2 regions of the Clostridium sp. CM038 genome follow, and region 1 is predicted to be linked to the other one. Evidence: riboswitches for the same ligand, from Rfam matches in the RefSeq annotation. Region 1 holds a riboswitch; the other holds the start of a gene.

What was found. A riboswitch is a leader RNA that binds a small molecule or an ion and turns the genes downstream of it on or off. The one in region 1 is predicted to bind S-adenosylmethionine.
Region 2: it holds a riboswitch for S-adenosylmethionine, as region 1 does, so the genes downstream of both, metA (homoserine O-acetyltransferase MetA) here and ACWJKS_RS01850 (O-acetylhomoserine aminocarboxypropyltransferase/cysteine synthase family protein) in region 1, are expected to answer to the same signal.

What each region holds. Positions count from the first base shown of each region.
Region 1 covers NZ_CM143651.1:414,641-420,505, forward strand. The annotation lists gene ACWJKS_RS01840 (zinc ribbon domain-containing protein YjdM) at 1-218, shown strand, start outside; gene ACWJKS_RS01845 (homoserine dehydrogenase) at 344-1,633, opposite strand; gene ACWJKS_RS01850 (O-acetylhomoserine aminocarboxypropyltransferase/cysteine synthase family protein) at 1,749-3,035, opposite strand; SAM riboswitch class I at 3,147-3,258, opposite strand; SAM riboswitch class I at 3,392-3,502, opposite strand; gene ACWJKS_RS01855 (permease prefix domain 1-containing protein) at 3,577-4,545, opposite strand; gene ACWJKS_RS01860 (PadR family transcriptional regulator) at 4,547-4,876, opposite strand; gene ACWJKS_RS01865 (undecaprenyl-diphosphate phosphatase) at 5,080-5,865, shown strand, end outside.
Region 2 covers NZ_CM143651.1:595,229-601,093, forward strand. The annotation lists gene ACWJKS_RS02750 (polysaccharide deacetylase family protein) at 1-582, shown strand, start outside; gene metA (homoserine O-acetyltransferase MetA) at 649-1,566, opposite strand; SAM riboswitch class I at 1,679-1,790, opposite strand; gene ACWJKS_RS02760 (MATE family efflux transporter) at 2,001-3,383, shown strand; gene yjeM (glutamate/gamma-aminobutyrate family transporter YjeM) at 3,456-4,988, opposite strand; gene ybaK (Cys-tRNA(Pro) deacylase) at 5,227-5,697, shown strand.

The DNA.
Region 1 (5,865 bases):
AGAAAAGGATTATCAAAGATGCAAATGGAAATGTATTAAACGATGGTGATTCTGTAACAATAATCAAAGACCTTAAAGTAAAAGGAAGTCCATTAGCCATAAAAAAAGGTACAAAAGTAAAAAATATACGGTTGGTTGATGGAGATCATAATATTGATTGCAAAATTGATGGGTTTGGAGCTATGGAATTAAAATCTGAATTTGTTAAAAAGGTATAAATCAAGGTTTAATGTAATAGAACCGAAGTAGTGAACTTCACCCCATTGAATGATTATAACTAAAAAAGTTGTAAAATTCATCTGATGGGGTGTTTTTATATATAAATACTAAAAGGAGAATAAGTTTAATAAAATGATTCCATCCTTATTATACTTTCTATTTTGTTGACGTTTTCTAGTTCTTTTATTTTTTCTAATGAAATTCTTATGTTTTTTTCTGAACTTTTATGTGTAATAAATCCTAGTGGTCCATGATCATCGTGCCTTACATCTCCAGTAACGGACATAATGCTGACATTGTTTTTCCCAAATATTTTCGCTGTATCTCCTAAAACTTCTACTGTATCTTTAACATTAAGTCTAATATAGAATTCTGATTCATTTTCTTCTGATTTTTTCACTTCTTTAAAATCAGTCTTGTCACTTAGGTCTAATAAGTCATAAGGATTTACATTATTTCTTAATATGGATATTATATCACCTACAACTGCACTTCCAGTTGGAAAAGCTCCAGCGCCTTTTCCATATAGCATTAACTCTCCAACTGCATTTCCTTTTATCATAATAGCATTAAATGCATCGGCTACATTTGCCATTGGGTGGCTCGAAGGTATTAGGGTTGGATGTACTCTTAGCTCTAATTTGTTATTTACTTCTTTAGCTATTGCTAAAAGTTTTATTGAATAACCAAGTTTTTTAGCATATTCTATATCTATGTCACTAATTCTTCTTATTCCTTCTCTATAAATACAATCATGATCTACCTTAGTTCCAAATGCTAGAGAAGACATTATCGCAAGCTTATATACAGCGTCAAAGCCATCAACATCAGAGGTTGGGTCCGCTTCAGCATAACCCTTTTCTTGCGCCTCTTTTAGCGCTTCATCAAAGCTAATCCCATCCATTGTCATTTTGCTTAATATGTAATTAGTTGTTCCATTTATAATTCCAATTATCTGCTCAATCCTATTGGCTGTAAGGCTCTCATTAATCTCGCGTATTATTGGAATTCCACCAGCCACACTTGCTTCATAATAAAACAATACGTTTTCTTTCTCCGCTGTTTTAAATAACTCTTCGCCCCAGTTCGCGATAACTAATTTATTAGCAGTTACAATATGTTTTTTAGATTTCATTGCGCGTATCATATACTCTTTAGATTTATCGCATCCACCAATAAGTTCAACCACAATTTTTATACTTTCATCATTTATAATATCATCAATGTTATCTGTTAATAGGCCATTAGGTGCTTTGACATCTCTTTTTTTATTTATATCTTTTACAAGTATTTTAGCAACTTCTATTTCATAATTTGAACGTTTCATTATTTCTTTTTTATTTTCCTGAAGTATTTTCCATACACCTGTCCCAACATTTCCAAAACCTAAAATCGCTATTTTTACCTTTTTCATATTAGTTTTCCTTTCTAAACTTTAAAGTTATTCCTCCGTCATCTAAGGTGATGGAGGAATATAGTTAGGAACAAGACCTTATTTTGAAACCAACTGCCAAAGAATTATTAACTTTTTATTGAATAGATTTTTCTAGAGCTTGCGTCAAATCGTATATAATGTCATCGATACCCTCAACACCAATTGAAAGTCTTATCAAATCTGAAGTAACTCCAGCAGATTTTTGCTCCTCTGCGTTAAGCTCTGCATGAGTTGTGCTTGAGGGGTGAATTACTAGAGATTTTGCATCTGCAACATTTGCAAGCAGCGAAAATAATTCTACACTATTAATAAATTTCTTTCCAGATTCAAGGCCACCTTTTATTCCAAAAGTGAATATTGATCCTGCGCCCTTTGGTAGGTATTTTTTAGCTAATTCTTTATATTTGCTCCCTTCAAGTTCAGGATAATTTACCCATGAAACATTTGGATGCTTACTCAAAAATTTAACAACTTGCCTAGCGTTTGCTACATGTCTCTCAACTCTTAATGATAATGACTCCAAACCTTGAAGAAATAAAAATGCACTTTGAGGGCTAAGCGTAGCACCGGTGTTTCTTAAAAGTTGAACTCTAGCTTTCAAAGCAAATGCTGGAGCACCTAAATTAGCATATACTATTCCATTATAACTTTTATCCGGAGTTGTAAAATCAGGGAATTTACCGCTTGCTGCCCAATCAAATTTACCAGCATCAACTATAATTCCACCAATAGTAGTTCCATGTCCTCCAATGAACTTTGTTGCTGAATGAATAATTACATCTGCACCATACTCAATTGGACGACAAAGGAATGGAGTTGCAAAGGTATTGTCAATAATAAGGGGTATTTTATTTTCATGAGCAATATTCGCTACTGCCTCTATATCTAGAACGTTTATTTTTGGGTTTCCCATTGTTTCAGCATAAAGTGCTTTTGTTTTATTCGAGATAGCTTTTCTAAAATTTTCAGGATCATCTGGATCAACAAATGTTACGTTAATTCCAAGTTTTCTAAGAGTAACATTAAATAGTTCATAAGTACCACCATATAGAGTGCTTGCAGCTACTATTTCATCACCTGAATTTGCTACATTAAGTATTGCATAGAATGTTGCAGCTATTCCTGAAGCTGTAGCAAGTCCTGCTACTCCGCCTTCAAGAGCGGCTACTCTTTTTTCAAAAACGTCTGTAGTTGGGTTCATTATTCTTGAATATATATTTCCTTCTTCTTTTAATTGAAATAAATTTGCTGCATGATCTGCATTTTTAAAAACATAAGATGATGTTTGATAAATTGGAACTGCTCTTGATCCTGTAGTAGGATCTGGAACCTGCCCTGCATGTACCTGTAATGTTTCAAAACTTAATTTTCGCTCACTCATATTAATTTCTCCTTTTATAATTATTTTTCAAAAAAAAGCTGCTCTCCTATAAGGAAAGCAGCATGATTAATTTTATTAAACAATAAAATTGTATCATAAAATTTGCTATCGTCCTTATCTTTCAGATTTTACAATCTGATGGAATTGACACCATTGCACTTCTTTTAAAAATGCTGGTTGTCGGGCATCATCGGGCCAGTCCCTCTGCCGCTCTGGATAAGTTATATTTAGTTGTTAGTATTTAGTACATTATTTATTTAGATTTTTGGGGAAGAAAAAAAGCTACTTTCCTATAAGGAAAGTAGCAATAGTTAACTTTAATAAACAATAAAATTGTATCATAAAATTTGCTAACATCCTTATCTTTCAGATTTTACAATCTGCAGGAATTGACACCACTACATTCGAATAAGAATGCTGGTTGTCGGGCTTCATCGGACCAGTTCCTCTGCCACTCTGGATAAGTTGTATTCAGTTATTAGTATTTAGTATATTACTCATAAAAACAATTGTCAATACTTTTTTAAAAGATAAAATTATTTTAATTATGCCCTTTTATAATACTATATGCTGCACTGAACATACCAAATAAAATGCCAACGATAGGGAATATAATCCAATTAATGTGCCATAGATTAAAAACTAATCCACTGACAAGGAAGATACAGATTGCTAATGGCCATACGATAGCAGCAACTGCACCAATAAGTTTATTATCTTCAGTTTTTTCTTTTGAAAAGTCACCAATCTGTAAAAGAATACTAAAACTCTGCTTAATATTTCCAAAATATATAAAGAGGAAAACGGCAATAGCAATCATCACAAGTAAAACAACTACTCCGTAGCTAGATGCATTGTCGCCAAAAGCAGATGATACAAAAAGTGCAACTGGTGATATGACACATATGCACACACCTGTTATTACAGATATCATATGGGTTGATGCAAAAGCATTATTTTTTTGATTTACAATTACTTTTACATGAGGAGGCAAATCAAAACCGCTTTGTAGATACTTGTATTTTTCTAGCTTTATACCGGAATAAATGAATAAAGCTATAGCAGGTACAAGTAGAATAAATAGTGGAATAATACCAAACATATCGCTGAAATTTTTTGAAATACCTTTACCGAGAATGCCATTATCTACGAGAGTGGTAATTAATATTAATATAGCCGTTGCTACAATACATAAAGAAACACCAATACCCAACAATAAGCCAGATCTCTTTTTTTCAGCCATAAAATTATCTGCATCTTCCTGTGTAATGGTTTTAAGTATAACATCATCTTTCATATGTTCGATGCCGAGTTCATCAATTAATTCGTCAATATTGCCAAATTCTGAAATTACAATACCAATGGCCTCATTTTCTGATTTTCCATCATTCTTATTCTCGTTATATTTTTCTTCCATATTCCATAATAAATCGTTTTTTAATTTGACCGTCTGATTTGTTCTTGGTAGGACTTTAAACATATTATCTAAATAATTTTTTATAGTTTCCATTTTAATCCCTCTCCTTAATAAATTTATTAATAACTTCTTTTGTTAAGCTCCATTCTTCACATTTTTCTTTATAGTAGGTTAAACCTACGGGGGTGATTTTATAATATGTGCGTCTTTTACCAAAGGTTTCGTCTTTATAGAAAGATTCGATATATCCATTCTTCTCAAGACGGTTGAATGCTGAATAGAGTGTGGTCTCTTTCATAACATACTTCTCCTCTGATAATTTTCTGATGTTTTTTGATATTTCATACCCGTAGGATTCGCCATCTTGAAGCATAAAAAGAATAATCGTATCATTATATCCTCGAATTACATCGCTGCTTATCAAATTATATCCTCCTTTAATTTTACTGCATCTGTAGTACTTTGTCTGTCGTAGTAATTTAAGAATAACACAATTACTACGACAGGTAAAGCATTTTTTAAAACTTGCATAGATGTCATATTACAGTAAGTTTTGAAGATGGTACCTTATAGATTATTATGATAAACTATATACAGTAATAATTAAATTGTAAGGAATGGTGAGTTATGGACATAATATTTTTATTAAAAGCAATTATAATAGCAATAGTAGAAGGGGTAACTGAATTTATCCCAGTATCGTCTACAGGACATATGATATTGATTGGATGGGCAATTGGGTTTGAGGGAGAATTTGCAAAGATGTTTCAAGTTGTAATCCAACTTGGAGCAATAATGGCAGTTGTTGTTTTGTATTGGGAGAAGATTAGCGAAAGTATAATAGAATTTTTTAAGTTTATATTTAGTAAAGGAAAAAAGGGAAAGAAAGGATTCAGATTTGGTATAAATGTTATTACGGCATCTATTCCAATGGGAATTGCAGTAGTAGTATTATACGACAAAATAAAACTACTGTTTACACCAGAGGCTGTTATAGTAGGATTCATAGTTGGTGGATTATTGTTACTAATAATCGAGAAGAGAGTTAGAAATAGGGATCATAAAGTAGAAAGTATAGATAGCATAACGCCTATACAATCATTTAAGATCGGTTTATTACAACTTTTTTGTGTGTGGCCAGGAATGTCAAGAAGTGCTTCTACAATTATGGGTGGATGGATTGCAGGATTATCAACACCAATAGCAGCAGAATTTTCATTTTTCATAGCGATTCCAGCTATGATAGGGGCGACAGGTAAGGACTTATTTGAATTTGATTATTCTATAATGACGAAAACATTATGGATTTCATTAATAGTAGGATTTGTTGTAGCCTTCATAGTATCTTTGATAGTTATGAAAAAATTTGTGGATTATTTGAAAAAGAAACCAATGAAAGTCTTTGCAATATAT
Region 2 (5,865 bases), 180 kb from region 1:
GAGCAACTAAAATATTTAAAAGATAATGGTTATTATACTATTACACTTACAAATTTATATGAATATCTTATTAAGGATATACCAATACCTGAAAAATCCATAGTTCTTACTTTTGATGATGGTTATGAAGATAATTATACGGATATGTTCCCTGTTTTGAAAAAGTATAATTTTAAAGCAACAATTTTTGTTATTACTGGTAGTATTGATAAAAGTCCTAACTATATGACTTCGAAACAGCTTGTGGAAATGGAAAAATATGGAGTGGAAATAGGGAGTCATACCGTAAAGCATGAAAATTTAAAAGAGATGCCTAAGGATAAGCAACTAGAAACTTTAGTTAAATCTAAAAAAGATTTGGAAAAAATATTAAATAAACAAATAAAATTCTTTTCCTACCCTTATGGTGGATACAGCAAAACTTCAATTGAGGCTGTACGAGAAGCAGGGTATACAATGGCTTTTAGTACTGACGGCAGATGGTCTTCCAAAGAGGATGGTATACTTTCCTTACATAGGGTATATATAAGTTCATTCCATGACATGGAAGAATTTAAGAAACGTATTTCTAATACAGATTAAATTTTAATAAAGTTCAATATTTAGAGTTGGGTCCCTAAGTTACTAGGGGCCCAACTTTTATATGTATTATTCTAGGTACACCAAATTGTAAGGTGTCTCCTGATAAACATAATAATTTAACCAGTTTAAAAAAAGCAAACTTGAGTGACCTCTCCATTTTACGATAGGTATTTTTAATGGATCGTCTTTTGGATAATAATTTTTGGGGACATTTATATTTAAGCCGTTTGCTATATCCCTGTCATATTCATTTTTTAATGTTAATGGATCATACTCTGAATGCCCGGTTATAAAAATTTGTCTTCCCTTTTTTGCTGATACAATGTAAATGCCTGATTCCTCAGATTCTGATAAAATTTCAAGCTCATCTATTTTATCAATATCAACTTTTCTTATTTCAGTATGTCTTGAATGTGGAACATAAAATTCATCATCAAATCCACTCAAAAGTTTAACGTTTTGCTTTGTTATTTTATGTTTAAACACTCCAAATACTTTACTATCAAGTTTATGTTTTTGCACTCCGTAATGATAATGAAGCCCTGCTTGAGCACCCCAACAAATATGCAAGGTAGAGTATACATTGTGAACACTCCATTCCATAATTTTTTTAAGCTCCTCCCAGTAATCCACTTCTTCAAAGGGAATACTTTCAATTGGCGCTCCAGTTATTATCATTCCATCAAATCTAGAATTCTTTATTTCTTCAAAAGTGTTATAAAATTTAATTAAATGTTCCTGCGATATATTTTTACATGCATGGCTTGCAGGGTGAAGAAGAACTATATCAATCTGTAGTGGAGAGTTCCCAAGAAGTCTTAAAATTTGTGTTTCAGTATCGATTTTTGTTGGCATAAGGTTTAAAATCACAATTTTTAAAGGCCGAATATCTTGGTGAAATGCGCAGTCTTCTGTAATAGTAAAAATGTTCTCTTTATTTAAAGTTTTAAACGCTGGAAGATTGTCAGGTATTTTTATTGGCATTTGCATCCTCCTTGTAATTAGGCATCTTATAAAAAAAAGCTGCTTTCCTATAAGGAAAGCAGCATGATTAACTTTAATAAACAATAAAATTGTATTATAAAATTTGCTATCGTCCTTATCTTTCAGATTTTATAATCTGATGGAATTGACACCATTGCACTCCACTTAAGAATGCTGGTTGTCGGGCATCATCGGGCCAGTCCCTCTGCCGCTCTGGATAAGTTGTATTCAGTTGTTATTGCTTAGTATATTACTCGTAAAAGCAATTGTCAATAGGTAAAAATGTCTTTGTTTTATTTTTGACAATATTGAACATATGTGTTACGATTGCTACTGTTCATCGGAGGGTATATAGATAATTATATGCTGGATAAGATGGTTGGATAAAGCCAACTGCCTTATCCAGCATTTTTTTATTTTAGGAGGCACATATTATGACACAACAGAACATTTTAACAGAAGGAAAGGTTATTATGAAACAAGAGAATACTTTAACAGAGGGTAAGGTTATCCCAACGCTTTTAAAATTTGCATTTCCGTTTCTATTAGCAAGCTTGTTGCAAGCACTCTATGGTGCAGCTGATTTGTTGGTTGTTGGACAGTTTGATAATTCGGCGCAAGTTTCTGCTGTGGCAACAGGAAGCCAGATTATGCAGACAATCACAAGCGTTATCCTTGGATTAACAACTGGAGGTACTATTTTAATTGGCAACTATTTGGGTGCAAAAAAATATAAAGATATTGCAGAGTCAGTTGGAACTATCATTTGTACATTTGGTATAATAGCAGCTGTGTTGACTGTAATTATGGTGGTAATGACAGGTACTATTACAAATTTAATGAATACGCCAACAGAGGCATTTGAATACACAAAACAATATATTTTTATCTGTTCTTGTGGTATTCCATTTATTATAGGGTACAATGCGTTGAGTGGTATTCTGCGAGGGCTAGACAATTCAAAAGCACCATTATTCTTTATTGCGGTAGCTTGCGTAACTAATATTATGGTAGATTTAATATTAGTGGGTGGGTTCCATATGGGGGCTCCAGGAGCTGCAATTGCTACTATAGCTGCTCAAGCTATAAGCTTCATAATTGGGGTGCTGTATATAAAAAAGATAGGTTTTAACTTTGAGTTTCATCGTAGTCATATTAGGATTGAAGCAGGAAAAGCAAAGAAGGTATTTAAGCTAGGATTACCAATAGCATTACAGGATGGTTTAATTAATATTTCTTTTATAATAATTACAGCAGTTATTAATGTAATGGGACTTACTGCTTCTGCATCTGTAGGTGTTGTCGAAAAAATAATTGTATTTACAATGCTTCCAACGATTGCATTTGCTTCAGCAATTGCATCAATGACAGCTCAGAATATGGGGGCAGGAAAGAAGGAAAGAGCAAAACAATGTTTGTATATAGGCACGGGATGCTCATTAATATTAGGAATAATATGTTATGCATATGCACAATGGAATCCAACATCGCTTACAGCATTGTTTTCTAGGGATACAGCGGTCATAGAAACAGCTGCATTATATATTAAATCATACAGCATCGATTGCATTTTGGTATGCTTTGTATTTTGTATGAACTCGTTTTTTAGTGGTTGTGGTAATTCGTTATTTCCAATGATTCACAGTTTAATTGCTACATTTATCATTCGTATACCGTTATCTTTTGTTTTAAGTAAAATAGTAGGTATGACTCTATATGAAATTGGATTTGCTTCTCCTCTTGCAACATTCGCATCACTTGTAATGTGTATAATCTACATGAAATCAGGTAAATGGAATAATAATAAAATTATATAATATAATGTGAAAAGTAAAAAAAAATGATTTCTGTGCACAACACAGAAATCATCTTTTTGATTCAGCATAGACTTATTTAAAATTTTTATTTGTAAAGGGTATATTTTTATTTAAATATTTCTTTTCATAGTGGCTATACATAAACCAGGCAACAGCCCCAAAGAATACTGGGCCACCTATACTCTGAAGCGTTATGATCAATTTTCCTTCCAGTGCTGGTTGTATTATTGAGAAGAAGTTTGCAAATCCAACAGTGAACATAACAACTATTGTCCATATTAGTGCACTTCTTTCAGTTTTGAATATTTCAAAAGGCTTAATAATATCTTTGTTTTTCTTAAATGGTGTAAAAGCAAAAGCTATAAACATGTATGGAAGAGTCATAGCTACATTAGTCATAGCTACTAACACAACGAAAAAACCTGACATATTCTCTCCACCAAAGGATACAAGAGCAATAATAACACAAACTATTGTAGCTTGAATCCACATAGCCCTTTGAGGCATTCCATTTTTCATTTCTGCCATTTTCCCAGGCCATAATTTAGCTGGAGTACCTTCAATTAATTGCTTTAATGGAGAAAACATTAATGTAAAGAATGCACCGGCTAAAGCTAAGAACATTGAAAGCCCAACGAATCTAGCTACTCCATGCGCCAAAGCTAAACATGTTGCTTCGCTTGCACCGAATGCACTACCAAGAGAATACCCTAGGTTACTCATTACTACATAACCAACATTACCTAAGTGAACGCCATTTCCAGTCATAACAGTTGACCAGTTAGTAAATATACCAACAAGGAATAGTCCAAGTGCGTATCCAACTGAGATAATAATTGCTGAAATAACAACACCCTTAGGGAAGTTTTTTTCAGCATTTTCTGTTTCGTCAACTAGTCCTCCTACAACTTCAATACCACCATAAGCAAATATAGCAAATACTACGAAAGCAAATGATGAAATCATATTTCCAGAATAAGCAGGATCTGGTGAAGATATGAATGAACTAAGTCCAGTTATTGGCTGAGCTAACTGGCCATGATTTCCTATAAGGACTAGTAGAGATCCGACTAATAATACTACGTTTAACAATGCAACTGCAGTGCCACCTAGTGATGTTACCTTTTTAATTTTATCTAATCCCTTAGTTGATATAAATGTAACAAATATTATCCAAAGCATTCCAAGTATTCCTAAAGTTTTAGGCCCGGTTAATCCAAATAAGGCCCAAGTCTGTGTTGTGTCTTTTCCAAATATTGCATTCGATATTGGAACCCAAACTCCTGAGGCAACGTTAACCATCCAAATTACATAAGATGCATACCACATGAACGTTGCCATAAAAGCAAATTTAGCCCCCACTGATTTTTCCATCCATGAGTAGATTCCACCTTTTTCATCCTTGAAAGCTGCACCAAACTCAGATAGCATGAAAGCAAAAGGAATAAAAAATGTTATTCCAGACAGTATGTACCAAGGAATGGCAGCATAACCCATTTTATAGAATGATCTGGGAATGTTGTTAAATCCATAAACCGAAGTAAAAATCATTAAAACTAATGACACTAATGTTAAATGTTTAGTACTTTTTACTTTTTCCGACATGTTTTTTCCCCCTTTAATGTAGACGATCTAAGTTAATTTACTTTGTTAATATCATTATATAGCAACTGGTAAAAATTTCAATAGCAAAGGGGTTATTTATAGTTAATAATTGTAAAATAGACCGATAAATACTATAGTGATTAGGTAAATAGTGCATAAGGTAAGAAAAGAGGATATAATAAGGGAAGCTTTGAAACTAACTTTTTATTGTAAATCCATTTAAATAAAGGGGAAGATGATGATAAAAACAAATGCTATGCGAATTTTAGATAAAGGGAATGTAGAATACAATGTTATAACTTATGATATCAAAGATGATAAAATAGATGGAGTGTCTGTGGCAAATAAGATAGGTAGAGATGAAAAGTATGTCTATAAAACTTTAGTGACACATGGAATTTCTAAAAATATTTATATTATATTAATTCCAGTTAGAGAAGAAATGGACTTTAAGAAAGTAGCTAAAGTAACTAACGAGAAGAGAATAGAAATGTTAGATTTAAAGGATCTTCAAAAGGTTACAGGATATGTTAGAGGGGGGTGTTCCCCTATAGGTATGAAGAAACAGTATAAAACATTTATTGATAAAAGTGCTCTCGAAATAGATACCATAATTGTAAGTGCCGGAAAAATAGGAGTTCAAGTAGAAATCAACGCAAATTTATTAAAGGATAATGTGGAGGGTGAGTTTGCTTTTTTAGTAAAGTAATCTAACAATTATTCTGAGGGATTATCCAATCGGGATAATAAATTATCATAGGGTGGTGTATTAGCAATTTTAAAATAGGGGATGTTAATGATAAATTACGTTTCTAAAAACTTTTAACGACATTTCAGAAGGAAAGTCTCACACTTCTATAAGTGGGAGTAACTACTA